DNA from 3 places in the Vreelandella indica genome. Region 1 is predicted to be linked to each of the others. Evidence: riboswitches for the same ligand, from Rfam matches in the RefSeq annotation. Region 1 holds a riboswitch; each other region holds the start of a gene.
What was found. A riboswitch is a leader RNA that binds a small molecule or an ion and turns the genes downstream of it on or off. The one in region 1 is predicted to bind thiamine pyrophosphate.
Positions count from the first base shown of each region.

Region 2: linked by a shared signal. The riboswitch ahead of V8L71_RS10380 (SLC5/6 family protein) and the one ahead of tenA (thiaminase II) in region 1 are both predicted to bind thiamine pyrophosphate.
Region 3: linked by a shared signal. The riboswitch ahead of thiM (hydroxyethylthiazole kinase) and the one ahead of tenA (thiaminase II) in region 1 are both predicted to bind thiamine pyrophosphate.

Region 1 covers NZ_JBANSO010000003.1:75,205-85,228, reverse strand. The annotation lists gene V8L71_RS02960 (DUF262 domain-containing protein) at 1-1,613, opposite strand, end outside; TPP riboswitch at 1,894-2,053, shown strand; gene tenA (thiaminase II) at 2,133-2,816, shown strand; gene thiC (phosphomethylpyrimidine synthase ThiC) at 2,844-4,733, shown strand; gene V8L71_RS02945 (HlyD family secretion protein) at 5,152-6,228, shown strand; gene rbbA (ribosome-associated ATPase/putative transporter RbbA) at 6,225-8,993, shown strand; gene V8L71_RS02935 (ABC transporter permease) at 8,995-10,024, shown strand, end outside.
Region 2 covers NZ_JBANSO010000012.1:94,018-104,041, forward strand. The annotation lists gene V8L71_RS10375 (sensor domain-containing diguanylate cyclase) at 1-73, opposite strand, end outside; gene V8L71_RS10380 (SLC5/6 family protein) at 137-1,516, opposite strand; TPP riboswitch at 1,506-1,613, opposite strand; gene V8L71_RS10385 (peroxidase-related enzyme) at 1,657-2,259, opposite strand; gene V8L71_RS10390 (hypothetical protein) at 2,450-3,142, shown strand; gene V8L71_RS10395 (CoA-acylating methylmalonate-semialdehyde dehydrogenase) at 3,243-4,742, opposite strand; gene V8L71_RS10400 (zinc-binding metallopeptidase family protein) at 5,064-6,119, shown strand; gene V8L71_RS10405 (alpha-E domain-containing protein) at 6,124-7,134, opposite strand; gene V8L71_RS10410 (circularly permuted type 2 ATP-grasp protein) at 7,139-8,620, opposite strand; gene V8L71_RS10415 (transglutaminase family protein) at 8,996-10,024, shown strand, end outside.
Region 3 covers NZ_JBANSO010000004.1:54,861-64,884, reverse strand. The annotation lists gene rplQ (50S ribosomal protein L17) at 1-67, shown strand, start outside; gene V8L71_RS03795 (D-alanyl-D-alanine carboxypeptidase) at 330-1,721, shown strand; gene V8L71_RS03790 (DMT family transporter) at 1,853-2,728, shown strand; gene V8L71_RS03785 (DODA-type extradiol aromatic ring-opening family dioxygenase) at 2,737-3,474, opposite strand; gene V8L71_RS03780 (DoxX family protein) at 3,532-3,966, opposite strand; gene V8L71_RS03775 (LysR family transcriptional regulator) at 4,031-4,951, opposite strand; gene thiE (thiamine phosphate synthase) at 4,948-5,571, opposite strand; gene thiM (hydroxyethylthiazole kinase) at 5,561-6,370, opposite strand; TPP riboswitch at 6,394-6,492, opposite strand; gene V8L71_RS03760 (hypothetical protein) at 6,547-6,891, opposite strand; gene gloA (lactoylglutathione lyase) at 7,136-7,672, shown strand; gene V8L71_RS03750 (DUF6164 family protein) at 7,682-8,050, shown strand; gene V8L71_RS03745 (cupin domain-containing protein) at 8,059-8,724, opposite strand; gene ampC (class C beta-lactamase) at 8,881-10,017, opposite strand.

The DNA.
Region 1 (10,024 bases):
TACCCAGCAGCTTCGAGTATCGCAATTTTTTCGACTACATCTTTATTCTTCAGCTTATGGCCATTCGTACTTGCATCAGTTAAAAGCAAATTTCCCACATTACCAATGATTTCAGGGTTTACTCCTTGTTTGGCTTTTGACTCAGGGATTAGGTGTTCAACTGTCAGGTTTCCATGATGAATATCTAAACCACTCAACTGGTTACCTAAAAGCTTACAAAGTGAGTACTTAATGATGCTTTTATACTTAGTTCTATTTGATAGATAGTTCAACTCTAAAAACTTGACCTCAAACTCACTATATGACGGAAGCTTTTCTTTTAGCTTTCTTGTTATACTTGATAAAACTTTTTGCACAGAATCATTGTCGTGAGCTTTTGACAAATCAATAGAATGTTGTGAGTACATCGTCGCTATACTCCCTGAAGATCTTTGCTGAGTAATGGCATTAAAAACAAAGTGAAAATGCTCAATTCTCTTCAGAGTTGTTTTAAGCTGCTTAAGTGATACTTTTCCATTTGAATAGGCTACGAGCAAGGACAATACAAAAGACGATTGCTGCTTAACTTTAAAACCATTTAAGGCAGTCAATGATTGCTGGACTTCATATTGTTCTTTTCCCCAACCAGAGCTCTCTGGGCTAAGCATCTTCGAGTAACTTACAGCATGCTCACTCAAGTCTTTTAGCAAAACCCTTGCGTTACCCAAGTCCTTATTTATATAACGTTTAATGAGAGAAAACAGTTTTTTATCTGTCGTATACTCATGCTTAGAAATCCAGTAGTGCAATAAGAATGTATCAATAACACTACTATCAGAAATATCATCAAAGCGTTTTACTAAGCGATTCCATGCTTCTTTCGGGCTATCAAGTGTTGAATGAGTATTTTTAATAGTTTTCAACACTAAATTTTTCACAAGATCAGAGGTTTTTAAGTCTCGACCGCGAGCATTAAGTGTTTCAAAAATCAAATAAGCATCATCCTCGTTATCTAATTGGATAAAAACCAACTTAAGCGATAAAAACTTATCTCTTAGCTCTTTTAACTTAAGAACAGGATCAGTATGTGCAAAAAACTCAATCTGAGAGCCAGCCGTTTGATGCAAGGGTATAAGTTGCCCTAGCTTTTGCGTTAAAAGCTCATAGGCAAACTTTAAATTTGATTCTTCCACACCAACTTCACAATCTATCTTGATATCAGAGCTTGATTCATCAAATGACTGAATATGGTTCTGTAAATATGGAAATGAAGTTTCTGCGTTAAGTACAAACTCATTCACATAGTCATTATTGGGGGTTTCAATAAACTTATGAACACCCTTTGCAAGATTTTCTTCGCCTAACTTTAAAAATGCATCTCTAATTACTGATAAAACTATTGTTATAGTTGTTAGTCGCTGCTGTCCATCAACAATACCAAAGTATGGCTTACTTGCCTGATAAACAACCATTGACCCAATAAAGTAACTATCACTCTTATCGCCAATAATATCAGACCAAAAATTATCCACTTCATCTTTACCCCATGAATAGGGGCGTTGGAATCTAGGTATTTTGAAATAACCAGAAGAAAAAACTTCTTGAACTTCTTTATCGCTTGCTTCTATCTTCATTAAAATAGCTCTTATAAAAAATAATTTTCACCTATTAATACACTCAAGCGAATATAGGCAGCTAGAGATGCATGCTAAATATACTTAGCCACACAGCTTCAATAAACGCGACGGCACATTAACTGGGGGTTTGCAGCCACCAATTTGACTCTACCCATAGACTCCCTTTATAGCAAAGCCAATTTTGGCCGCTTAACCAAAAGTCGCAGCTTGCACGATTTTTTATCTCCAATCATGCCCCCTTGCATCTCCCCCATCCGCAGCCTAGACTCCGCTAACGAACAGCTTGACGGGGTGCCGGTGAAATCCGGCTGAGATGGCGCAGGGCTAGCATTTTTGCTGCCGAGCGCTGGTCCCGCTGAACCTGATCCGGCTAATGCGCTGCTGCTCACATGAGTTGCGGCGCGGGTACCGGCGTAGGGATCAAGCGATGGCCGCGGCGCTCCTTTACGCCACCTTTCCGTGCCATTTCCTCGATCTTTTTCGCCTGCCCTCCGGATCATTACTACCGGAGGCATCATGGGCTACCGCTTTACCGATCTCACCACCGCCTGCCAGCAAGATTGGCGCGCCTATATTGAGCACGATTTTGTGCGTCAGTTGGGCAATGCCACGCTGCCTGAGGCGTCGTTTCGCCACTACCTGAAACAGGATTACCTGTTTTTGATCCACTTCGCCCGCGCCTACGCGCTGGCCGCCTATAAAAGCCCCACCCTGGCGGATCTGCGCCAAGCCCATGAAGGCTTGAAAGCCATTGTGGACGTGGAGCTGGGCCTGCATGTGGGCTTTTGTCAGGAGTGGGGGATTTCCGAGCAAGAACTGGCGGAGCTTCCCGAAGCCAGAGCGACGCTGGCCTACACCCGCTATGTATTAGATACCGGCAACCGTGGCGACCTGCTCGATTTGCATGTGGCATTAGCCCCTTGCCTAGTGGGCTATGGCGAAATCGCCAATTGGCTAAACGCCCAGCCTTCCACGCTGCGCGGTAAACAAAACCCCTTTGATGCCTGGATTGCCATGTACGAAGGCGAGGAGTTTCAGGCTGCCATGCAGGCGGAGCTTGAATGGCTCAACGCCCGCCTTGCCGATGTGACCCCCGCCCGCTTTAAAGAGCTTGCCAAGATATTCCGCGATGCCACCCGCCTGGAAATCGACTTCTGGCAGATGGGCCTAGAGCTGATAGACGAAGACCTCTCTCATTAATTACTAACAACTAAAAGGAACCAATCCATGAGCAAAACGAGCCATTTTCTAGCCGAAACCGCCCAGGTCGATGCCGCCGCCATTGCGCCGCTGCCCGCTTCGCGCAAGGTGTACGTGGAAGGCTCGCGGCCAGATATTCGCGTACCGTTTCGGGAAATCACCCTCTCGCCCACCAAAACCAGCAGCATTGACGAAGAGAACCCGCCGCTGCTGGTGTACGACACCTCCGGCCCCTATACCGACCCCGATGCTCTGATTGATCTACGTCAGGGCCTGCCCGCCCTGCGCCGCGCTTGGATTGAAGAGCGCAACGACACCGAATTCCTATCAGGCCCCACGTCTGATTACGGTAACCGTCGCGCCAACGACCCGACGCTTGCCCAGCTGCGCTTTGATTTAACCCGCACACCACGCCGGGCTAAAGCAGGCAAGAACGTGACTCAACTGCACTACGCCCGCCAAGGGATTATTACCCCGGAAATGGAGTTTATCGCGCTACGGGAAAACCAGCGTCGCCAAACGTTAGGTACCGCTGAGGTAGAGCGGATACTGGGCCATCAGCACCCCGGCCAAAGCTTTGGTGCCAGCTTGCCGGATGAGATTACCCCTGAATTCGTGCGTGATGAAGTCGCCCGCGGGCGGGCGATTATTCCCAATAATATCAACCACCCGGAAAGCGAGCCGATGATTATTGGCCGTAACTTCCTGGTCAAGATTAACGGCAACCTGGGCAACTCGGCGGTCACCTCTTCCATTGAAGAGGAGGTGGATAAGATGACCTGGGGCATCCGCTGGGGCGCGGACACCATTATGGATCTCTCCACTGGGCAGAACATCCACGAAACCCGCGAGTGGATTCTGCGCAACTCGCCGGTGCCGATTGGCACGGTGCCTATCTATCAGGCGCTGGAGAAGGTCAATGGTGTTGCCGAAGACCTCACCTGGGAAGTCTTCCGCGATACGCTGATCGAGCAGGCCGAACAGGGCGTGGACTACTTCACCATTCACGCCGGGGTACTGCTGCGCTATGTGCCGCTCACCGCCAAACGAGTCACCGGCATTGTTAGCCGCGGCGGGTCGATCATGGCCAAGTGGTGTCTGTACCATCACCAGGAGAGCTTCCTGTACACCCACTTCGAGGACATCTGCGAGATCTGCAAGCAGTACGATGTGGCGTTCTCCCTCGGCGATGGTCTGCGCCCCGGCTCGGTGGCGGATGCCAACGACGAAGCGCAAATGGCGGAGCTCAAGACCCTTGGCGAGCTGACCCATATCGCCTGGAAACACGATGTGCAGGTGATGATCGAAGGTCCCGGCCACGTGCCCATGCACTTGGTGAAAGAGAACATGGATAAGCAGCTGGAGTACTGCGACGAAGCGCCCTTCTATACCCTTGGGCCGCTGGTGACGGATATCGCTCCCGGCTACGATCATATTACCTCGGGTATTGGGGCAGCGATGATCGGCTGGTTTGGCTGCGCCATGCTCTGCTACGTCACTCCGAAAGAACATCTGGGCCTGCCCAATAAAGACGATGTCAAAACCGGCATCATCACCTACAAGATTGCCGCCCACGCAGCGGACTTGGCCAAGGGCCATCCGGCGGCACAGCGGCGCGACAACGCGCTTTCCAAGGCGCGCTTCGAATTCCGTTGGGAGGACCAGTTCAACCTGGGCCTAGACCCGGATACCGCCCGTGAATACCACGATGAAACCCTGCCGAAGGATTCCGCCAAGGTGGCGCACTTCTGCTCCATGTGCGGGCCGAAGTTCTGCTCCATGAAGATCAGCCAGGAAGTGCGTGACTATGCCAATGAGCACGGCCTGAACGGTGATCAGGAAGCGGTGATGAAAGGCATGGAGGAGCAGGCGGAGAAGTTCCGCAACAAAGGGAGTGAGCTGTATCAGGAAGTTTAAATCTACCAACGCACGATAATTTACTGCTTGCTGCGGCTTTTCCCTGGGGAGCGCTAAAAAATGGCCGCAACCTCCCATCGCTTGTGTGCTCCTTTGTTTTCTAGCGCTGCCCCAAAAGTATGGCTTAACAGTAGTTTTGCGCAACGTAGCTCATTTAACATTTGAGAGTGACGAAAAAAACCTTGGTATAGCTACCCAGCTCATAGCAAATACTATCAATTAAATACCGACTAGTCGGTATTTAATTGACCTAAATCAAAATCACAATTAATAATAATAGGATAATAGAATCCGTTTATTACGTTCTGTGATGCGCCACCGCTGGCACAGAGCGACGAGCTTAAGCCCTTTGGCCCTGGCCCATCCTCTGAGCTGCTCATCAATCGTCTGGCCATCCGCCAACCGAGGATGCAACATTATGAAGTTCAGCAGTAAAAGACAGTGGTTCAAGGGCCTGGCAGCCATAGTTGTTATAGGCATCGCGGCCTGGTTGACCTGGTGGGAACTGCAGCCGGAGGGCCTAGGCGAGGGCATCACCCAAGGCAACGGGCGCATCGAAGCCACCGAGATCGATATCGCCACTCGGGTCGCCGGTCGCCTCGAAGAAGTACTGGTCGAGGAAGGCGAGTTCGTCGAGGCCGGCCAAACGGTGGCCCGCATGGATACCGCCACCCTGGCGGCCGAGCTGGCCCAGGCCAGAGCGCAGACCCGCCGGGCCGAGAATGCCCTGGAGACGGCTCGAGCCATGGTCGCCATGCGCCAGAGCGAGCTGGAAACCGCAAGAGCCGTGGTCAACCAGCGCCAGGCAGAGCTGAACGCCTCGCGCAAGCGCTACGAGCGCTCGGCCAATCTGGTGGAGCGCAACGCCATCTCTCGCCAGCAGTTCGACGACGCCTTGGCCGACTACCAGAGCCAGCAGGCCGCCCTGGCCTCGGCCAATGCCCAGGTGCTCTCCGCCCAGGCTGCCATCCGCGCTACCGAATCCCAGGTCATCGAGGCCGAGTCGGAAGTGGAGGCCACTCAGGCCGCGATCCAGCGCATCGAGGCCGACTTGGACGACAGCGAGCTCAAAGCCGACCGTTTGGCCCGCGTACAGCTCCGGGTGGCCGAACCGGGCGAGGTGCTCGGTGCCGGGGGCAAGGTACTCAACCTGATCGACCTCACCAAGGTCTACATGACCTTTTTTATGCCCACTCGAGATGCTGGTCGGGTGGCCATTGGCGACGAGGTACGCCTGGTGCTGGACGCTGCCCCTGACTTCGTGATCCCGGCGCGAGTGAGTTTCGTGGCCAGCGTCGCCCAGTTCACCCCCAAAACCGTGGAAACCGAGAGCGAACGGGAGAAGCTGATGTTCCGCGTGCGCGCCCAAATCGATCCAAAGTTGCTGCTTGAACATATTGAGCAGGTCAAGACGGGCCTGCCCGGCATGGCCTACCTGAAGCTCGAGGATGACGCCACCTGGCCCGACCACCTAGCGGTCAATGTCACCCCATGAGCGAGAAGACGCAACCCGTAGCCCAAGTCAGCGCGCTCACCTTACGCTACGGCCGCACCATAGCCCTGGACGCGCTGGATCTGGCCCTGCCGTCCGGCTGTATGGTCGGGCTGATTGGCCCGGATGGCGTCGGCAAATCCAGCCTGCTGTCGCTGCTCGCTGGCGCTCGTGCCGTGCAACAGGGTGTGATCAAGGTGCTGGGCGGCGACATGAGCGACAAGCGCCACCGTAACTCAGTTGGCCCGCGCATCGCCTATATGCCACAAGGGCTAGGTAAGAACCTCTACCCTACGCTCTCGGTGGAGGAGAACCTGCAGTTCTTCGCCCGACTATTCGGCCACGGAGCCGGTGAACGCCGGCGGCGTATCGACGACCTGACCCGCAGCACCGGGCTATATACCTTCCTCGAGCGACCCGCTGGCAAACTCTCTGGCGGCATGAAGCAGAAGCTCGGACTCTGCTGCGCGCTGATTCACGACCCCGACCTGCTGATTCTCGACGAGCCCACGACCGGCGTGGACCCGCTGGCCCGCGCCCAATTCTGGGAGTTAATTGCAAGCATTCGTGTTGACCGCCCGCAGATGAGTGTGTTGGTCGCCACCGCGTACATGGACGAAGCCCAGCGTTTCGACTGGTTGGTGGCTATGGACGCCGGCAAAATACTTGCCACCGGCTCCCCGCAGGAACTACTTGCACGCACCCACAGCGACTCCCTGGAAATGGCGTTCATCGAGCTGTTGCCGGAAGAAAAAAAGCGCGGCTATGCGCCGGTGCACATCCCGCCGCTGGCGCAGGATGACAATGAAGTCGCCATCGAGGCCAAGGACCTCACCATGCGTTTTGGCGACTTCATCGCCGTCGACCATGTGAGCTTCCGCATCCGGCGTGGCGAGATCTTTGGCTTTCTCGGCTCCAACGGCTGCGGTAAGTCGACCACCATGAAGATGCTCACGGGGCTGCTACCCGCCAGCGAGGGCCAAGCCTGGCTGTTTGGCCAGGAAGTGGATCCCCGCGACATTAACACGCGTCGCCGGGTTGGCTACATGTCCCAGGCATTCTCGTTGTACGGCGAACTGACCGTACGTCAGAACCTGGTGCTGCATGCGCGCCTGTTCCAGATCGCAGAACATGACATATCGGCAAGGGTCGCCGAGATGGTCGAACGGTTCAGTCTCGAGCAGGCGCTCGGCGCCCTGCCGGAGAGCCTGCCACTGGGCATCCGTCAGCGTCTCTCCCTGGCGGTGGCAATGGTCCATAAACCCGAGCTACTGATTCTTGACGAACCCACTTCCGGCGTGGACCCCATCGCCCGCGACGCCTTCTGGCGCCTGCTGATTGAGTTGTCGCGCCGCGACCGCGTGACGATCTTCATCTCCACCCACTTCATGAACGAAGCCGAGCGTTGCGACCGCATGTCGATGATGCACGCAGGGAAGGTGCTCGACAGCGATACCCCCTCAGCACTGGTAGCGAAACGCGGTGCGGCGACCCTGGAAGAAGCCTTCATCGGCTACCTGCTCGAAGCTGGCGCCGATCAGGAGAATTCCGCGCAGGAGACTTCACCACAAAAAGCCAGCGATGCCCCGGATACGCCGCTCGTCACCGCAGAGACTCATCACGACACAACACGCCATCGACGCTTCAGTCTCCAGCGGATGCTCAGCTACATGTGGCGCGAAACTCTCGAACTACGCCGCGATCCGGTGCGTGCGACCCTGGCGCTGGTTGGCTCGCTGATCCTGATGTTCGTTATGGGTTTTGGCATCAGCATGGACGTGGAGGAGCTCAGCTACGCCATCCTTGACCGCGACCAGACGTCGCTAAGTCAGAGCTACGCGCTGAACCTCTCGGGATCGCCCCATTACTTTAGAGAGCGCCCGCCTATCTCAGACTATGCCGCGTTGGATCGACGTATGCGCAGCGGGGAGCTGTCCCTGGCAATCGAAATTCCCCCCGGGTTTGGTCGTGATGTAAAGCGTGGCCACAATGTCGAGATCGGAGCATGGATCGACGGCGCCATGCCTCAACGCGCCGAAACCGTGCAAGGCTACGTACAGGGCATCCACCAGCAGTGGCTGCTGGCGCAAGCAAGGCAATCCGGAACCGCCGTCAGCGGAGCGGCAGCCAATATCGAGAACCGCTACCGCTACAATCCTGACATTCAGAGCCTGCCAGCAATGGTTCCTGCCGTGATTCCACTGCTGTTGCTGATGTTGCCAGCAATGCTCACGGCACTCTCGGTGGTGCGTGAAAAAGAGATGGGCTCAATCATCAACCTTTATGTCACCCCTGTCACCCGCGCCGAGTTTCTGATCGGCAAGCAAATTCCCTACATCGGCTTGGCAATGGTCAATTTTTTATTGATGACCGGGCTGGCGATCACATTGTTCGGCGTACCGATCACCGGTAGCTTCCCGACCCTAGCGCTGTCGGCCCTGGTATTTTCCATCATCGCCACCGGCATGGGCCTGCTGGCCTCGACCATCACCCACAGCCAGATCGCCGCTATGTTCTTCGCTATGATCGGTACGCTGATTCCCGCCATCCAATTTTCGGGCCTCACCGATCCGGTCTCGTCGCTGGAAGGCACCGGACGCTTCATCGGCAATATTTATCCAGCCAGCTACATGTTCACCATTAGCCGCGGCGTATTCAGCAAGTCCCTAGGGCTAGGTGACCTTATCGGGTCGTTCCTGCCGATGCTGCTGGCGGTACCGGTGATCATGGGCATGGCGATCGCCCTACTGAAAAAGCAGGAGAGCTGAGATGCGCAGGATTGCAAACATTTATCGCCTGGGCGTCAAAGAGTTCTGGAGTCTATTGCGTGACCCCATAATGCTGGTGCTGATCGTCTATGTGTTCACTGCTTCGGTCTACACTTCCGCGACGGCAATGCCCGAGACGCTGAACAACGCTCCTATCGCTATCGTCGACGAAGACGACTCACCGCTTTCCACGCGTATCGTATCGGCCTTCTACCCACCACAGTTCGTGCACCCGCAAATCATCACCTTCCAGGAAATGGATGCGGGTCTAGATGCCGGAGACTACACGTTCGTACTGGTTATTCCCGCCAACTTTCAGCGCGACGTGCTGGCCGGACGCGGCCCCGACATTCAGCTCAATATCGACGCCACGCGCATGAGCCAGGCCTTCTCGGGTAATAGTTATGTACAGCAGATCGTCATGGGCGAGATCAATGAGTTCGTAAGCCGCTACCGCGCAAGCACCATCCCACCAGTCAACTTGGCACTACGAGCGCGCTTCAATCCGGGCCTTGACCAAGCATGGTTTGGCTCACTGATGTCGATCATCGACAACGTGACCATGCTCTCAATCATCCTCACTGGCGCGGCACTAATTCGCGAGCGCGAGCACGGCACCATCGAGCACTTGCTGGTGATGCCAGTGACCCCTGCCGAAATCATGCTGGCCAAGGTGTGGTCGATGGGGGTTGTGGTGTTGCTAGCGGTGACGTTATCGCTGACTTTCGTCGTACGCGGCCTGCTTCAAGTGCCGATAGAGGGATCGGTTGCACTGTTTCTGGCTGGCGCGGCCCTGCACCTGTTTGCCACCACCTCAATGGGCATCTTCCTGGCGACGCTGGCCCGTAGCATGCCCCAGTTCGGCATGCTGATGATCCTGTTCCTGCTACCCCTACAGATGCTCTCAGGAAGCACCACGCCCCGCGAGAGCATGCCCGAGCTCGTCCAGAACCTTATGCTGCTGGCACCCACAACCCACTTCGTCGAGCTAAGCCAGGCCATTCTGTTTCGCGGTGCCGGCATCGACGTTG
Region 2 (10,024 bases), on a different contig from region 1:
GGGTATCTAATAGTTCAAGCTCATAAAGAGCGGCTAACCGCGCCTCTTCATTAGATGCTATGGGGTAGCTCATTGTCATGTCACCCATTCAGGGAGGTGTAGGTCTACCAGCATATCGCGACCAGCACTTTTCTGCTTACTGCTTATTATTTTTACTCATACTCGCGAGCAACACACTAACCAGCGTAGAGGCGACTATCGCGCCGACAAACGGCCCCAGCGTAGGAATACTGCCTGGAAAACTGGCAGCTACCACTCCCGCGATGAGACTGCCCTGACCGAACCACCCTGGAATAATGGCACCCAGCAATCCTGCAACGCCTCCCGCAACAGCCGAAAAAGGGGTCATGCGCTGCCACAGACCTAGCAGCACAGGCACCACAATGGCAGCACACAGTAAGTCAGCAATCAGGAATAGCCGCAGTACCGACAGCCCCTGCAAAGCAATCACTACCACCGGTATCATCAATGCAATCGTGACCCAGCGGGCAGCGGCGATGGAAACACCCCGCTGTTCGCTGCGCGACACCACCAGGGAAGCGATACCATTTTGTAACGTATCCACACTGGAGGCCACCAAGGTGACTGCCAGCACTAAGGCAGGTAGCGTCAGCCAAGCTGGGGCCTTCGTTAGCAGGGCGAAAAACGGCATCGGCGGCTCGCCAAGGGGAACCCCACTCATTGTCGCCAGCATGCCCAAACCACCAATTAGCATCACGACGACGACGGTCATACCGCCGCCTAGCCAAGCGCCACGGCCCAGGCTTTGATCATCCCTCGCCGCCCAAACGCGCTGCCAATACCCTTGATGGAAAAGGTTCGCTGCGGTGACGGCGATGACCAGCGTTAACGCAACGCTTAGCGCGCTGGTAACGGGGATGGAAGGCAGCGTTGCCTCGCTAGGCATTGTGGGTAGGCGCCATAACGTAACGCTACCCACCGCCAACAGAAGCGCTAGCAACAGCCATGCCTGCCATCGGTCTGTGGCAAGGCTGGCACGCAACCCGCCAACCGCGGTATACACCAGGGTGGTGAGGGCAACGCCAATAATCACCAGCGCGGGCGGCACATCTGACAATAGCGCGGTGATTGCCCCAATGGCGGTGAGCTCCGCTGCTAGAAAGCAAGCCATATAGCCCACCGAAACCAACGTTACCCAGCGCCGCACGCCTGGGCCATAGCACGCCTCTGCAAACTCGGCGATACTGCGCCCTTCCGGCAACGCACGGCGAATTTTTGGCCCGTAGAGTCCTAATACAATAAACGGCAGTGCCGACCCGAGCGCATAACCTGCTAATGCGAGGGGGCCAACAAAGGCGCCAATTTCAGGCGGGGCAAAGAGTATCCACGCCCCCATGCCGGAGGCAAGAAAGGAGAGGCCCAGGGTTGAAGCCGTTTGTGAGTTGCGGGCCGTCACATAGTCATCAACGGGACCATCCACCCAGCGAGCCCGTAGGCCTAAAAAAGCAAAGCAGCACAGCGCCGCGCCAAGCACGGCTGACGTCAGATATAGCATGTCGCACTTCCTCCGCCGGTACGAACCGGATCAGGTTCCAGGGTCTGCGCAGCGCGCATTCTCAGCCCTTGCAAGCAGGGCTCCCCTGGCGACAGTGAATGAAGACGGTATCGTCAACCAAAAACGCGTCTTAGTAAAGTTTAAGGTGTGTTGACAGCCTCAGCGCGGGGCACTCGCCCCATCAGATAGAACTCCTCATTGGGCGGCGTACCCGCCAGGGTGACCAGTCGATTCGACAAACCAAAAAATGCCGCAATGGCGCCTATATCCCAGCAGTCCTCTTGGCTAAAACCTTCTTCCCGCAGGCGTGTGCACCACTCATCGGTCATTTCACCGACATCAATGGCACAGTGCATGGCAAAGTCGAGCATGGCGCGGTGGCGCTCACTAATCGGCGCCACACGATGGTTGATGGCGACCTGATCCGCAAGCAGCGGGTCTTTGCTATAGATGCGCACCAGTGCCCCATGCGCCACCACGCAATACAAGCAGCGATTCCGCGCACTTGTAGCGACCACAATCATCTCTTTCTCGGCTTTAGTGAGCGAGTCAGATTCACGCTCCATGAGCGCATCGTGGTAGGCAAAGAAAGCACGAAATTCAGCAGGACGATGGGCCAACATTAAAAATACATTAGGCACAAACCCTGCCTTTTCCTGGACGGCCAAAATAGCGTGGCGAATATCGTCGGGCAGATCATCTAACGTTTCTGGTACCTTAAAACGGCTTAATGAAGCAGACATAATCACCTCTTTATTGTTAAGTTTAACCATCTCATAAAAACGGCTTAGCCTTTACGTAACAAAACGCTAACTTAAGTGACTTTTAATTAGCGGCCCTGCTCGCCATACTGACGTAACGACCTGCAATAGCTGGCATAAACGAACCGCGCGCCTAACGCTTAATAATCAGTTCGTTCAAAGGGACACTGACATGAGCCATAACGAAGCAAAAGAACACATCTCCGGTCGTCTAAACGAACTGTTTGCTGACCCCTACCAAGCGTTTGAAAATGATACGGATGAACGCCAGCTACATATTCGGATCATGCTACATATGTTACTTGCCCGCCCAATGACTCGGGGCCAAATGACCTTGAGAGTCATTCATGGCTGGGAAAATGGTGGGTTTGAGCCCGACGACCTGCAGCATGTCGACTACACCCTCAGTGACGTTTCAGACTTCAAACGAGCAGTGCAGGATTTTGAAGACGCCTCCAAGCACAACACGCCTTTACCTGCTGACCAAACCGCCATTCTTGCTGCCCCGCTAGCCGATGCGATTGCAGAGGCGAAAGCCGAGGGCCAAGACCTCACCAACGGCATTCGTCATACCCCAGCGCGCTGGCCAGCGTTTGAAGGCGGCTTGGCACTCTATACGCTGTTTAAAATGTACCACCGCCTGATTTATGGCGAAGATGACACCTACCGCTGCTCGCAATGCATGACGCCGCTTGGTTTGCGCGAAATACATGAGTTTCACCTCGAAGAAGGTGAGTTCGCGCTGCTGGTGCCGCCTGCCCAGGACTTCATGAACGAACACTCCCTGCTGGTGCTGCATGAAAGCCAACTTGGCCCCATTGAACAACTGTTGGAAGAAAGCTTGCCGTTGTTTGATAACTTTTAAATCACGATATGTCGGTTCATCGGCTTGGCTTTGGCCTCGCCTGCTATCAATTGACCCCGCTTAATGCGGGGCCAGCAACAGGCATTTAATAGCGCTTCATTTAGCCAAGCGAAATCGTACTATTAATGCCACTAGAAACATTCTCTGGTTCAAACCAACGCGCTGTGACGGTTTTGGTTTGCGTCCAGAAGGCAATCGCCTGTTTGCCGTTAGGCCCTAAATCCCCCAGCTTTGATGCCCTCGAACCGGTGAAGCTGAAGTAGGCAACAGGCACGGGGATGGGCACGTTAATACCAATCTGGCCCACATCGATATCGGTTTCAAAACGGCGAGCAATCCAACCAGAGTTAGTAAAGATAGAGGTGCCATTGCCGTTGGGGTTGGCGTTGATAAATTCGATCGCTTCATCGAGGGTTTCAACACTGACCACGCACAGTACAGGCCCAAAAATCTCTTCGCGGTAAATGGTCATATCCGCAGTCACATCCGCAAACAGAGTGGGACCCACGAAGTTACCGTTGGGGTAGCCGTCCACTTGAACATTGCGACCATCGACCATCAGTTTGGCGCCCTCTTTTTCGCCTGCATCGATTAAACGCAGCACACGATCACGAGCAGCCGGCGATACCAGTGGCCCTAAATCGGCATCCAACTGGATGCCCGGCCCCACTTTCATTGCCCGCGCCGCCTCAACAATGTCGCTTAGCCATTCGCGTGCCTCACCGACTAGCACCACCACCGAGTTGGCCATGCAGCGCTGGCCAGCCGCACCAAAGGCTGAGCCCAACAGGTTGTTAATCGCCTGACTGCGGTTAGCATCCGGCATCACCACGCAGTGGTTCTTGGCCCCCATCATCGCCTGCATCCGCTTGCCCGCTGCGGCGGCGCGGTTATACAACAGCGAACCCACGTGGGTAGAGCCAATGAACGAGAGCGCTTTGATATCCTGATGATCAGCAATTTGATTAGCCACATCCGGACCACCGTGTACCACATTGAGCACGCCGGGCGGGATACCGGCTTCGTGGGCCAGCTCGACTAAGCGCATAGTGGAGCTAGGATCTTGCTCTGAGGGTTTGAGAACAAAGGTATTGCCGGTGGCAATCGCCAGCGGAAACATAAAGCACGGCAACATAATGGGGAAGTTGAACGCGGTAATCCCTGCGCCCACACCCAATGGCTGATGCATGGTGTAAACATCCACCTCGTTGGCAGCGTTTTCAGCCAGCTCTCCCAGTTGCAGCGAGGTAATCGAGCAAGCGTGCTCCACCACTTCCAGGCCACGGCCTACTTCACCTTCCGCATCCGGCAGGGTTTTGCCGTGCTCTTCGGTAATCAGTGCCGCCAGCTCTGCAGTATTGTCACGAATCAACGCCTGAAGCTTAAGCATGATGCGCATTCGCTTGCCAAGCGGCACTTTTCGCCACTCCTTGAAAGCCTCCTTGGCATTACTGATGGCATGCTCAACTTCGTCAGCGGTGCAAAACGGCACCCGCGCAACGACCTCTTGTGTAGCGGGGTTAACCACATCGCGCCATTCCTGACTTTGCGACGGTACGGGCTGACCATTGATATACATGGGTATTTCGCGAACGGACATAACGTTGCTCCTGTTTATAGTTTTGGTTGTGGTGGCTGTGATGGTTGTGGCTATGGCTGTAATTGTTATGGCTGCGATTGCTGTCATAAAGCAGTGATTGCCTGCGCATCGCGGTAAGCAAGAACACAGGGTATAGCAGCAAGTTGACGTTAACGTCAATCAAGTATCCTACGAGTAAACAAAATCTGCCGTATGGCGTCAATTAGCCTTTCCATTGTTATGCCGTGCTGGCTATGCTTCGGCTAATCAGGGGCGCCGTGGCTTTTCAAACCGTTCACGGCAAACGCTACGCATAACGTGTTTAAGCACAGGGAATTAACGATGCAGACCTTCAGCTGCCGCTGTGGCAATCCACTTTTCTATGAAAACACCCACTGCCTTACCTGCCAGTCAGACGTCGGCTGGTGCCCCGTCTGTAGCAATATTGTCGCGATTGAGCCGCTGGACAACGGTGGCTATCGCTGCGCCCACCCTGGTTGCGATACAGCGCTGATGAAGTGCCACAACTACGCCGTTGAGAACGTCTGTAACCGCATGGTGGTGATGGAACACGGCCAAGCGGATGCCCTATGCGATTGCTGTCGTTATAACGAGGTAATTCCCGACCTCAATATTGAAGGTCATCGTGAACGCTGGGCGGCGCTTGAAGCAGCGAAGCGGCGGCTATTTCATACCCTCGATCTACTCAAGCTGCCACACGGCACCAAAGACGATGCTATTAACGTGCCGCTAAGCTTTTCATTTATGGCCGACGCCCTCCCCGACCAGGGGTTATGGCGCTCTACCGCGAAGCAAGAGAAGGTTTATACCGGCCATGCCTCGGGCCATATCACCATTAACGTCAAAGAAGCCGATGACGTTGAGCGTGAACGCTTGCGCGTCGATATGAACGAATCACACCGCACGCTCATCGGTCACTTCCGTCATGAAATTGGCCACTATTATTGGGATGTACTGGTAAAGGATCGCGATGAAGAGGCTTGCCGCGCGGTATTTGGCAACCACCATCGACCAAGCTACGCCGAGGCGCTAGAGCGTTACTATCAGCAGGGCGCCCCCAGCGACTGGCCTGCGCGTTTTATCTCTGCCTACGCCACCATGCACCCCTGGGAAGACTTCGCCGAAACCTTCGCCTATTACTTGGATATGGTGGCCGTGCTGGATACCGCACTGCACATGGGCATTACCCATGTCGAATATGACGGTAGCCTGGACAGCATGTTGATGGCTTTTCATCAGGTCGGCTTGGCGGTGAACGAACTCAACCGGGATATGGGGCTACTCGACCTTTCGCCGACGGTGCTCGCCCCCGCCGTGCGCGATAAACTGGCGTACCTGCATCAACTGATCCAAGCCGCCAGCCCTGTTGAGCGCTAGCCCGTCAATCGTTGTCGTTGTCCCCTGCGTGGCTTTGGCTTTGTGTCTGGTTTTGCGTTTGTGCCACTCGGGGAACAGTGTCGTCATTCACAAAGTAGGTCGCACTAAGCGTATCGTGAATGGCAGCAAAGCCAATTTGCAGCTCGTCGATAAAGGCATGCAGCTTGCTCGGCGAATGGGCAAGCGCTTGGATATCGGCATCGACTACGTCCGCGCGAACCAGCGAAACCGTGGCCGCGGGGCGGTCTTGGCGGGGTAGCAAGTTAAGCTCATGGCCTAGCGTTTCTAGGCTGCAGGCAATCGAACGTGGCAGGTTGGGGTCTTGGAGCAAAAAGCGCAGCACATCCGGCCCCCGTACGCGTAAACGCACCTGCTGACGGTACATTTGATACGCGGTGAGTGATTTAAGCACACTCATCCACTGCAGGTTTTCAAATGGCAGCAGCTCCTCAGGGTTTTGCGGCAGCAAGCTGGCAGAGCGCACGTCCACGATGCGCGTCGTCATATCCGCCCGCTCCAACTGGCGCCCTAATTCAATAAACGTACGCGCCGGGCCATGACTCAAGGTGCCCTCAATGAGCCCCGTTAACGCTTGGCAACCACGAATCACGCTTTTGAGAAAGCTATCGCGGCGGCGCGGGCTAACGCCATGTTCAGCATGGTCGACGACGCTCAGATAGAGCTGATTAACCTCCTCCCAAATCTCCCGAGGCACCACATCCCGGGTGGTTCTGAGGTTCTCGCGAGCACTGGCGAGGGCGGAGATAATCGAAATATCATTCTCGGTATCGGCACATAAAAAATGTACGACATTGCGCTCATCGAAGTCTGTATGGCGTGCGGTGAAGGCTTCCAGGCTGCCGGTCATTTCGATAAGTGGGGCCCAACCTAACGGCAAGCGTCCCGGCAAATCCAGCATAAGGTGGCTGTTAACGCTCAATAGGCGCGCGGTATCTTCCGCTCGTTCAATATAACGCGCCATCCAGTAAAGATTTTCAGCAACGCGTGACAGCATGGCGTTAGGCTCCTTTCACCGCGGCCGCTGCCGCCTTATCGTCGGTTTCTACAATCCAGGTATCTTTACTGCCGCCGCCTTGTGAAGAGTTCACCACCAGCGATCCTTCTATCAAAGCCACCCGCGTCAAACCACCGGTCGTGACATGAATTTCAGGCCCTGAGAGTATGAAAGGGCGTAAATCCACATGGCGCGGCTGCGGCAACCCATTCGCTAGCGTAGGCGTAGTAGAAAGCGCCAGGGTGGGCTGGGCCATATAATTGCGTGGATTTGCCTTGATCAACTGCGCAAACTCATCGCGGGTCTCTTTGGTTGAGCGCGGGCCAATCAACATGCCGTAGCCGCCCGACTCATTGGCGGGCTTGACTACCAATTCATCCAGGTGGTCGAGCACATAGCGGCGGTCATCTTCAAACATGCACAGGTAGCTCGGCACGTTGGGCAACAGCGGCTCTTGATCGAGGTAATAACGAATCAGCGCAGGTACGAAAGCGTAAACCACCTTGTCATCCGCCACCCCAGCGCCCGGCGCGTTGGCCAGCGCGACTTTACCCGCCCGCCAAGCGCGCATCAGGCCCGCAACACCCAGCATTGACTCAGGATTAAACGCTTCCGGGTCTAGAAACTCATCATCAACACGGCGGTAAATAACATCCACGCGGCGCATGCCCTCGACGGTGCGCATATACACCACATCATCGTCATCCACTAACAGGTCACTTCCCTGCACCAGTTCTACACCCATTTGCTGGGCAAGATAGGCGTGCTCGAAGTAGGCAGAGTTATAAATCCCTGGGGTCAGCACCACAATTTGCGGGTCATCGCCGGGGCGCGGCGACATCGACGCTAGCATGTCGTAAAGCTGAGCCACGTAATCATCAACCGGCAAAATCTTGCCTGAGGCGAATAACTCCGGCAGCACTCGCTTAGTGACATTGCGATTTTCAAGCATGTAAGAGACGCCGGAAGGAATGCGTAAGTTATCTTCCAACACATAGAGCGTGCCATCCCCATCGCGCACTAGGTCTGACCCGCAAACATGCGCCCACACGCCGTGAGGGGGATTAATGCCTACACACTGAGGGCGAAAATTAACCGACTGCGCCAATACCTCAGCGGGTAACACTTTGTCCTTGATCACCTTTTGGTCGTGGTAGAGATCATCAATAAATAAGTTTAGCGCCTGCACGCGCTGCTTGAGCCCCGCCTCGGTTTTACGCCACTCATTGGCGGGAATAATGCGCGGCACAATATCAAACGGCCAGGCACGGTCGATCATTGCCCCTTCTGAATAAACGGTGAAAGTAATTCCCATGGTACGGATAGCGATCTCCGCCGCCGTTTTCCGCTCTGCTAACTCTTCTGCGCTAAACCTTGCCAACATGTTGCACAATTCACCCGCTGACTCGCGTGGCTGACCGGGCGCGGCCATCAGCTCATCGTAAAAATCACGACACGCATAGTTATTCCAATTCACTTGGCTCATGGGCGCTCTCCTGGCGCTGGGGTGGAAGCGGCAACTTCCTCAATGCTCAGTGTAGGCCTGCCGCGTGCAAAACAATCAAACAATTGAGAGCAAAATACGTACCATCTTTTGCGATATTTCAACGTTCGCTTACTTAAACACTACTCAAACATTACTTGGCAGAGCATCAGCGCCCAACAAAACCCTTTTACGCTTTATTTTGGTGCGGCCAGTTGGCTTCAAGTTGGTGCATAACGCCATTTCCACTTTAGTTAAACGCCTTACTTAATATAGCGGCTGCAAAAAAGTAAAAGTGGAACGATACTTGCGAAACGTTCGGTTATTCCCTAACCCAGCCGACTATCCGGTTGATAACGGTTCTCTTGAGGGTGGCCCATGACCATTCGCGTTGCCTTGTACCATCGTACGACTTACCACTTTGACCGCCCGGTGCGTCTATCACCCCATGTTATTCGGCTGCGTCCGGCGCCCCACTGCCGCACCCATATTGAGTCGTACTCGCTCAAGCTCTCAGGTGATGACCACTTTTTAAATTGGCAACAGGACCCGTTTGGCAACTTCAACGCCCGCGTGGTGTTCCCAGAACCGCGTAAAGAGCTAACCATCGCCGTCGAGCTGATCGCCCCGATGACGGTGATTAATCCGTTCGATTTCTTCCTGGACGACATTGCGCAACAGATTCCCTTCGATTACCCGGAAGCGCTGCGCCAGGAACTGGGCCCTTATCTTGAAATCACCGAGTCCGGGCCGCGCTTGATGGAGTGGCTCAAGGGCGTGCCCCGCGAACCGACCACCACCGTCGATTTCCTGGTCGCACTTAACCAGCGCCTACAAGACGATATCGGTTACCTGGTGCGCTTGGAGCCAGGTGTACAAAGCTGTGAAGAGACCCTGTCCCTGGCCAGTGGCTCGTGCCGCGATAGCGCCTGGTTGCTGGTACAGATTTTTCGCCATCTAGGCCTCGCGGCACGCTTTGTATCGGGCTATTTGATTCAGCTTAAATCCGATGTCAAAGCACTCGATGGCCCCAGCGGTACAGAAGTAGATTTCACCGATTTACACGCCTGGACCGAAGTGTTTCTACCTGGTGCAGGCTGGGTAGGCCTTGACCCCACCTCGGGCCTGTTTGCAGGCGAAGGCCATATCCCGTTGGCCGCAACCCCCACCACGGGTAGCGCAGCCGCCATTACCGGTTTTTCGGATAAGTGCGAAGTCACGTTCGATGTGACCATGGAAGTGGAGCGTATTCACGAAGACCCACGGGTCACCAAGCCGTATAGCGATGAGCAGTGGCAGCGTATCTGCAACCTCGGCGACGAGGTGGATGCCGAGCTTCTTCAGCAAGATGTGCGCCTGACCATGGGTGGCGAACCTACCTTTGTATCGGTCGACGACATGGAAAGC
Region 3 (10,024 bases), on a different contig from region 1:
CGCACCTATGGCGTTCGTTGAGCTAGTTGACCGTCCGGTTGTTGAAGAAGCCGCTGCAGAAGAGTAATTTTCTGCGCTAGGTTTTTTTAGTAGCGATCGAAAACCGACCCCTCAGTGGGTCGGTTTTTTTATGGCATATATTCATCTTCTTTTGATACGTATGTAACTTCTCTTTTTCTAAGCCTAACTCCGTATATACTCAGCTTATTATTAAAAGTACCTAGCATGGCCGTGCAGAGCAGGGAAAGCCTTGCGTTGCACCTTGAATATGGCATGGTAGTGAGGCCATGGATCAGTCACAGTACGTTGATAACAAGCAAGGGGCAGGTATGTATGCGAGGGTAAAACAGATCGCCGTTGGCGGTGCATCAGCGGTATGGTCATTGAGTGTGGTTTTGCTGCTCATGCTGGCAATGGTCTCCAATGCTCACGCCGACAATCCACGCTATGCAGGCATTGTGGTGGATTTGGATAATGGCGAAGTCCTTTACGCTGAAAATATTGACGATCAGCGTTATCCTGCTTCGCTGACCAAAATGATGACCCTGTATTTGACCTTTGAAGCGCTGGAAGCGGGCACGTTGCGTTTAGATCAGCCCTTGCCGGTTTCCCGTTTTGCAGCAGCAAAGCCAGCCGTCAAGCTCTGGCTTGCTGCAGGTAGTTCTATCCCCGTCGACACGGCCATACGTGCGCTAGCGGTTCGCTCGGCTAATGATGTTGCCGCGGTGGTTGCCGAAGCACTAGGCGGTAGCGAAGCGCGTTTTGCACAGATGATGACCACCAAGGCGCGCGAGCTCGGCATGCACGCGACCACCTTCCGCAATGCTTCTGGCTTGCCTGATGACGGCCAAGTCACCACCGCACGGGATATGTTGACGCTCTCAGTACGCGTAATGCAGGATTTCCCTCAGTACTACCACTACTTCGGTCTCCAGGAATTTACCTACCGCGGCACACGGCATACCAGCCACAACCGTCTGGTGCGTGATTATCCTGGCGCTGATGGGCTGAAAACTGGATTTATTAGAGCGTCTGGTTTTAATGTGGCGACCACTGCAGTGCGCGGTAATCGGCGATTAGTGGCAGTGGTGATGGGCGGTTTTTCATCTCAGTCGCGTGATACCCATATGGCCAATTTGCTGGACCGCAGCTTCTTGCGAGCTTCACTACGTGATCAACGTAGCTGGGTGGCCGACACCACCTTTTCACAAGAGTTTATGGCCTTTGCCCCTCCCGCTCAGCCGGTTTCCCCACCAACACCTGAACCACGTCAGCCGCTATTGGCCGTCGTAGAAACGACTACGCTTTCGCCCTCCGCGAACACTGCCGCTTCAACGCCCGCCGTGGACCTTGAAGAACAGTTGGCCGATATAACCAGCGTTCAGCGCCCCACGCCTGAAAGCGAGATGCCGCAGCCCGACCCTTTGCAGGCCTTTATTGAGCGCGAACGTCAGCTTGCGTCTGTCAATGAAACAGGCGGCGGCTGGGGAGTTCAGGTAGGCGCCTTTAGCCAGGAGGCCCAGGCTCGTCAATTGGCGCAACAGGCGGCTCAGCGTATTGCGCAAAGTTTAGGTGGTCGTGTGGCTATCGACACCGTAGAGGGCCAGAACCCGGTTTACCGCGCTCGCTTAATGGCGTTGGATGAACAGCGCGCCCGTCAAGCGTGTCGCGAACTGCACTCCCAGGGGATGGACTGTATGGTCGTTAACGCCAGCTTGTAAGCTGGTTAAGCTGGCGTTGGTTCAAGCGCTGACCCAAGTGCGTATCACCCCGCCACTCGTTATTGGGCGGGGTTTTTGCTTTTAAGCAATTGGCTGGCGATTACCGGCTAACAACAACTAAGGAGAGAGCGGTGACCACCTCACTGAAGGGCATACTCTGCATGTGTATGGGGGTTCTTTTTCTCGCCCTGGGAGACGCCGTTTCCAAGTGGTTAGGCGAGACACATTCGCCGCTGCAGATTATTTTTTTCCGTGCTTTAGTCTCGCTACCAATGATTGCGCTGCTTGCCCATTTTGCGGGTGGTTTACGCAAACTACGGACGAAACGCCCAGGCGTTCATTTGCTGCGTGGTTTGATCTATACCGCCACCATGGTCTGTTTCGTCTGGGGATTAACGCTGTTGCCCCTGGCGGAAGCGACGGCAATCGCCTTTGTGGCACCGTTATTTGTCACCCTCCTGTCGGTGCCCTTGCTAGGAGAGCGTATCGACCCACCGGTACTGATCGCCTCGTTAGTCGGGTTTGTGGGTGTGCTGATTGTGGTTCGCCCTAACGGTGATGCCTTCCAGCTAGGCGCGCTGGTGCTGGTCGCCGCGGCGCTCTTTTATGCGTTGATGATGATTACCGCACGTCGCTACGGCGCCCGTGAACACTTATGGGCAATGCTGTTTTATATGACTTTTGTGCCACTCGTGGTAACCGGCTTAACGCTGCCATGGGTATGGCAACCCCCCCAGCCCTGGCACTGGGTCGGTTTTTTCACTTCTGGAATCTTCGGCGTTGCGGCGACCGCCTTTATTACCCTGGCGTTTCGGTACGCCCCAGCCGCCATTGCCGCCCCGTTTGATTACACGGCGATGCTTTGGGCAGTGCTTCTCGGCTGGTGGTTTTGGGGGGAAATGCCCGACCTCTGGGTCTGGGTGGGCAGCGCCCTGATTATGGGCAGCGGATTAGCGGTCGCGTATCACGACCGCCGCACCACCCTTAAACGCCGCCCTACTGCCTAGCAGTACGCTTAAGCGAACTGGTAAACGTCCATCGCCAGTACGCCGTGTTCCACGCTGTTGTGTAGCTGGGTGGCGTTACCGCCAGCGCCCATCGCGACCAGCAAGGGTTGAAAGTGCTCTGGCGTGGGGTGATTCTTCCGCGCGCTAGGGGCGTTCTCCCAATTTAGCAACGCCTCACGGTCATTGGCGATCAGGTGATCGTGTACCCAGCGCGCAAATTCATCTACCCAACCGGGCATTGGGCTATCTTGCGCCATCAGTTCATATAGATTATGGGTCAGGCTGCCCGAGCCGATAACCAAAATGCCCTCATCCCGAAGTACCGATAACTGTTCACCGAGTGCCGCAAGCTGCGCACTGCTCCAGCGCACCGGCAGCGATAATGAAACGACAGGTACATTAGCGTCTGGAAACATTAGCGAGAGCGGCACCCAAACGCCATGGTCGAAGCCGCGCTCTACCGGTTTGGCGCCCAACAACACGGCCAGCCGTTCAGCCAGTTCAGGGTCGCCAGGGGCGGCATATTGCAAATCAAAAAGCGCCTGCGGAAAGCCACCAAAATCGTGAATCGTCTTCGGTTTGGCGCTGCTACTGACCTGTAGCTCGCTGCTCTCCCAGTGCGCCGAAACCACTACCACCGCTTTAGGCGAGAGCTGACTGCCAAGTTCACGCAGAAACGTATGGGCAGATGTTTTATTCAGCGCCAGCATGGGTGAACCATGGGAAATAAATAGACTAGGTAACATGGGTAGATCTCCACGGTAGTACCGGCGCTTGCGGTGGAGCAAGCGCCGGTGATGAGGTTAGGCGAAGCGACGGTTTAACACCCAGTGACCACTTCCTAAACCCGCTTGAGTAATGAGGGCCAGCGTCCAAAACACCGGGAATTCCCAACCGCCACCAGCATTCGAGAACATCCAACCGTTACCCAAGTGTACCCAAGCGGCACCCAGCAGTACCGGTACCAGTGCTAGGCTTACCCAGCGAGTGTATACGCCGAGCAGAAGGGCTATCCCACCGCCCACTTCAGCAGCAATGGTTAAGTAGGCTAAGACCCCCGGCAAACCCAGTGACTCAAAATAGCCGACCGTACCCGGTACGGTAAATACCAACACTTTGAGCAAACCGTGAGCGAGGGCCATAACGCCGAGGCTGATGCGCAGAAGCGTAATAGCATAAGGCTGTAGAGAGGGAGTGGCCGTAAGTGATGATTGAGTCGTCATTTGAGGAGCTTCCATCTGTGTGGTTGATGGAGCTACTTTACAGCTAGGCCAGGGTGAGATAATCAGCGCGTTATGCACATCACTGTTGCGTAATAGGCGATAATCCAATCGCCTGTTCCCAAATAGGTGGATCTCCCCACGCCTCGGTAAGCAGATCGATAAAGCGCTCCACCTTGGCGGGCAGATACCGCCGGGCAGGGTAGAGCGCGTGAACGTCGAGCCGCACCGCGGGCTCGTCGGTTAAAATCGGCACTAACCGCCCGCTGACAATACTCTCCGTGACCAGAAAACTGGGCTGTTGTGCGATGCCTAAGCCCGCTTCAGCAGCCTGGGTCAGTACATCACCATTATTGCTCTCCAGTGGGCCATTAACCGTCAAAGACTGCGTAGCAATTTGCCAGTCAGCGCTCTGCTGGCCACTACGATATCGCAGGCAGCGGTGCTCATTAAGGTCGTTAACGCTAACGGGTTCGCCGTGGGTGGCAAGATACTCAGGGGAGGCACAAAACAGCAAACGGCAGCGGGTCAGGCGGCGTGCCACCAGGCTGGAGTCGGGCAGGCTGCCGATACGGATCGCCACGTCATAACCCTCTTCAAGTAGATCAACGCGACGGTCATTAAGGTCCAGGCGCACGTCAAGCGCCGGGTGGGTAAGCATAAACTGGGTGACGAGTGGCGTTAAGTAGCGGGTACCAAAACTCATGGGCCCATTTACGCGTAAACGGCCGCGCACATCGCTGGTACCTTGGCCAACTTCAGCAGCGGCTTCATCGAGCGCTTGCAGCACACCCTGGGCGCGCATTAAATAGCGCTCTCCTGCTTCCGTGAGATGCAGGCGACGCGTAGTGCGCTGTATCAGTCGCGCCCCGAGTGCCTTCTCCAGTGCCATGACCTGACGCGACACGCGGGTACGCGAAATATCGAGTGCTTCAGCTGCCCGGGTATAGCTACCCAGCTCGGCGACTCGCACGAAAGCAACGATATGCTCTATTTGGTTCATGACGCAGCAGCGACCTGAAAGGCGCGTGCCGCCTGGAAAGGATCGGGTTGGCCGCAAATGGCTGAAATCACCGCTAATCCGTTCGCTCCCGCCCGCTGCACACTAATGGCATGCTCAGCTTTCAACCCACCAATCGCCACGCTGGGCAGTGGGCACGCTTTGACCAGCGAAGCCAAGCCGCCAAAGCCGATAGGCTGGGCGTGGTCCTGTTTGCTCACTGTTGCAAACACGGGCCCAATGCCAACGTAATCAATTAACGCCATGGGCGCCGCTTGGAGCTGAGCGAGGGTATTGATCGACAGGCCAATAATCGCCTGTTCACCTAGCGCTCGGCGTGCTTCCTGAACAGCGGCATCGCTCTGACCGACATGCAGGCCATCTGCCTGACTCTCTAGCGCTACCTGTAAACGGTCGTTAATGATGAGCGGCACCCCGGTGCCTGCCAGCAGTGCTTTTAGCCGCTTGGCCTGAGTAACCATCTGTTCATCGCTGGCATGCTTATCGCGTAGCTGCACGATGGTCACACCACCTCTTACCGCTGCTTCAACCGTCTGCTCTAGGCCATAATCGTCGCAAAGCGCAGTGTCGGTCACCAAATAAAGCGATAGATCATACGGCATGGAGTGACTCCAACTGAGTATGAGCAGAGAGGTCGTCAGGGGTAAGTTGATAAAGCGCATCCAGCAGAGCGACTTGGAAACTGCCTGGGCCCTGAGCAGTACTGCCCGCCCGCTCGCCAGCGACGGCAAAGCAGCCTAGCGCCGCGGCGGTGGCTTCCAGCGGGGCTTCACGGTTGGCCGCAACAAAGGCGGTGACCAGTGCGCTAAGGCCGCAGCCTAACGTTGTGACACGGGGCATTAAGGGGTGGCCACCGTTAATACGATAGTGCTGTGTGCCATTCGTCACCCAGTCGCTTTCACCGGTCATCGCGACAACGCAGCCATGTTTTTGCGCTAGCGCTATCGCTGCGTCTATGGCTTGGTCGGCGGCAGCTGTCGAGTCCACGCCGCGGCCTTGGTTGGCTAACCCATTAAGCGCCAGAATTTCAGAGGCATTGCCACGAATCACGCTAGGCTTTAACGCGAGTAACCGCGTGCACAGCGATTGTCGATAGCGGGTCGCGCCAACGGCGACAGGATCTAATACCCAGGGAATCGAGTGCTGGCTGGCGGTGGCCGCTGCGGTCAACATCGCGTCCGCCCAGTGGGCAGAGATGGTACCAATGTTGATCGACAGCCCGGCAGAAATAGCGGTGAACTCTGCCACTTCCTCTGGAGCATGCAGCATTGCGGGTGACGCGCCCGTGGCTAGCAACAGGTTGGCCGTGCTGTTCATGGCGACATAATTGGTCATGCAATGGACTAACGGTGTCACTGCGCGCAGCGTTGCAAGGTAATCGCCAAGCGGAGGTAGGGTCATAGCATCCTCCCGGCGGGGAGGTGGTAAGCGGTACCATGACTCCCTACGCCGGTGTTATCCGGTTCAGGTTCAAAGGGTGCGTCTCAGCCCAACCGTAACGGAGGGCGCCCCTGTCGAGCGCTTACTATCCTTGCCTGGAGTAGCCCTGTAAACCCCTGGATACAGACGATGGCAATCTAACGAAACGAAATACGCGTGCCGTAGGTGAGCATCTCGTCAGGCGTTATGGCTTTCCCCTCTATCCCAATCATTTCGTCACCGCACTGGTCAGCGAAGGTCAGCACGCCGTGGGTCAAGCCAAGTTGGCCTAAGGTATCGCGGATTTCACCCGTGCCGAGAAAAGTACTGACGTGCCCTTTGTTATCACTGAGGTCAGACACGCCGTTAGCGTGATGAAAGCGCACTCTGTAAATCCCATCCATCGACTCCACTTCAACAATGGGCGAAAAGCCGTTGTGAAGCGCATTGGAAAGTTGCTTGAGGGTTAAGTGATCACCCAGCGTCATATCAATCGCAGTCATAAAAACCTCCTGAAGGACGCCCTCAATCAGGGGCATCGATCATGTGGCGGGAACTTCTTTTGTAAATCTTATGGATAATAAGTGTAGGGTTTTTGTTTAGGATTGCTAGTGCGCTTACCGGTGCCCCGATACGACACTGCCTACGTGCTTGTAAGGGCTAGCATTCTGGCAATAAAGCCCCCATGGTAAGCGGTATGTGAGGCTCAATAGAGTCAATGAACAGTATTAGCGACAGGAGAGCGTGATGAGTTTTCAAGGTGAGCAGCATCCTGGTGTCGTCGATACACCGCCTCAAACCCAAGGATTCCGTTTAAACCACACCATGCTGCGGGTCAAAGACCCCGAGCGGGCGCTGGCGTTCTACTCAAAAGTGTTTGGCATGCAGGTACTGCGGCGGCTGGATTTCGAGGAGATGCAGTTCTCGCTCTACTTTTTAGCCAACGTGGAGCCGAGCGACAGCGTGCCGGAAGAGACTGACGCGCGTACCGTATGGACGTTTAGCCAGAAGGGGCTGTTGGAATTGACCCACAACTGGGGGACTGAAAACCAGGAAGATTTCGCCTATCACGATGGCAATGCCGAGCCCCAGGGCTTTGGGCACATCTGCTTTAACGTGCCGGATTTGGCAGCGGCACAGGCATGGTTTGACGAGCACGACGTCACCTTCGTAAAACGCGCTGATCAGGGCAAAATGAAGGATGTTATCTTCGTTAAGGACCCGGATGGCTACTGGATCGAAGTAATTCAGGCAGACCTGATGGCGGGTAAAAGCGACGCATGAGGCACGCCAATGGCTGAACTACTGTTCCGGCTGCGCCACGTTACCGACGAAGAGGCCATGGAAGTGCGTGACCTGTTGGCCGACCATGGCTTTGATACCTATGAAACCCAGGCGGGCTTTTTCCGCCTGGGGGTCGATGCTATCTGGCTACGTAATCCACATCAGCATGATGCGGCTATCGCCGCGCTAGACGCCTATCAGGCGGAGCGCCTTGACCGCGTCCAGCGTGAGCATCAAGCAGCGGTTGAGCGGGGCGACGCGGAAACATTGTGGCATCGCTTGGCCGCTCACCCGCTGCAGGTGGTGCTGGTGCTGTTAGCCGTGGGGCTTATTGCGGCTCTTACGCTGCTGCCGTTTCTGGGCTTATCACGAAGCTAAGCACTAAGCTATGCGGGCGGCAGATGACCGCGTTTGAGGTACATCATCACGCCATTTTCACCGGCGGTGAGTGCAGGGGCTGCGCCGCTGGGGTAGCGACACCAGGTGCCCGCCGTGTAGCTATGCTCGCTATCGCTTAGGCTGCCTTCAAGAATCAAAAACTCCAGGCCGCCCAGCAGCGTGGGGTAAGTGATGGAGGTGCCCGCCGACCACCGTTCCAGGCTGGTGCGCTCCTGCTTGTAGGTGTGCAGCATCTTGTAGGCAATGCGCGGGCGACGATCCGGCTGCCAGGGAAGCCGATGCGCAGGTACCGCCAGCTGGAGCGTGTCGTTGGGGTCAAACTGGTGCAGTTTGACAAAAATCAGCGCGCCTTCCTCGCCAATCTGTGGCGTGTGGCCGGTACCGATGGGGTTTCGTAAGTAGCTGCCGGCTGGGTAGCGCCCATGCTCATCGGCGAACACGCCTTCCAACACCAGGATCTCTTCGCCGCCGCCGTGGGTATGCCGCTCAAATTGCGTATTAGGCGCGTAGCGAACAAGACTGGTGGCACGGGCAACTTCATCACCAATTCGGTCAAACATCATGCGCTCGACCCCCGCACTGGGGGAATCGACCCACTGATACTCTTCCGGGGTAACACAGGCAAAGTGGCTAAAATCGGCGTTTAGACGCATGGGAAAGGGCTCTTCGCAGTGAAGGTAAGTATCGGGGAGGAGTAATAGTCTCCTTATTGACAGCGAAAAATGCAACTTTAGGTTGTTTGATCTTAGCGATGATGCCATAAAAAATGCCGCCAACGGCGGCATTAGACTGTTTTAAGCGAGAGAGACTCAGTGGGCTTCTGCCAGTGCGGTAAGCAGTTGGTGCGCTGCTTCTATGCGGGCACCATTGGGGTAGTTACGGTTAGCCAGCATCACAATGCCGATCTGCTCGCTGGGCACAAAAGCCACATAGCCGCCAAAGCCGTTGGTTGAGCCGGTCTTGTTATAAAGCGCCTCTTGCCGAGGGGCTAAAGGGGGCGTTAAGCGGTTGGCAGGGTTGGGCTCTAATATCATCTCAAGTGAGTTACCTGCCAGCAGCTGCTCAAGCGTTACTGGGTAGGCGTAGCTTTCCCAGCCCAGCCCCTGGGTCATATTGCCGACCTCAAAGTACCCCGTGCGCGTGGCCGTCAGGGCTTGGCGTAGGGGGGCTTCCAGCGCTGAGTCATTCATGTGGGCTTCCACAAAAGTGAGCACATCTGCAGCAGTTGATTTCAAGCCGTAAGCCTGAGCATCCAATACGCCGGGGTTCACCCGAATCGGCTCATCTTCTTTCGAGTAACCGTAAGCGTAGTGCGCCTGCTGTGCTTCAGGCACTTGGTAAAAACTGTGGTCAAGCCCTAACGGTGAGAAGAGATGTTCCTCCATCAATGCTGCATAACGCTTTCCGAGACGTTGGGCGGTTAAATACCCCATCAGCCCTATGCTCGGGTTGGAGTAGAGCCGATGACTGCCAGGCGTGGATTCAGGCTGCCACTGGCGATAGTAGTCGACCATTGCCGCTTCGTTGTTAACCGCCTCGGGAAACTGCAGCGGCAGTTCACCCGCGGTGTAAGTGCCCAATTCCAGCAATGTGATCTCATCGAAGGCACTGCCTTCAAGGGCAGGCAGGTGCTCGCTGGCCGCGTCGGAAAGCGAAAGCGCACCGCTGGCCTGCGCGTAGCCTGTTAACGCCGCAGTGAAAATCTTACTGATGGAGCCCAGCTCGAACAGCGTCTCATCGGCGACCGGAATCCCCGCTTCTTGATTGGCGAGGCCATAATTAAAGTAGTGCTGCTGGCCGTTGATGCTCAGCGCGACCGCCATGCCCGGGATGCGGTGCTCATCCATCAGTGGGGCGATAGTCTCGTTCACCAGCGCTTCAACTGCGTCGCTATCGGCTGTTTCAAGCGCCCAGGCAGCGCTGCCGAGCAGGAGTGAGTTGGTCATGAGAAAG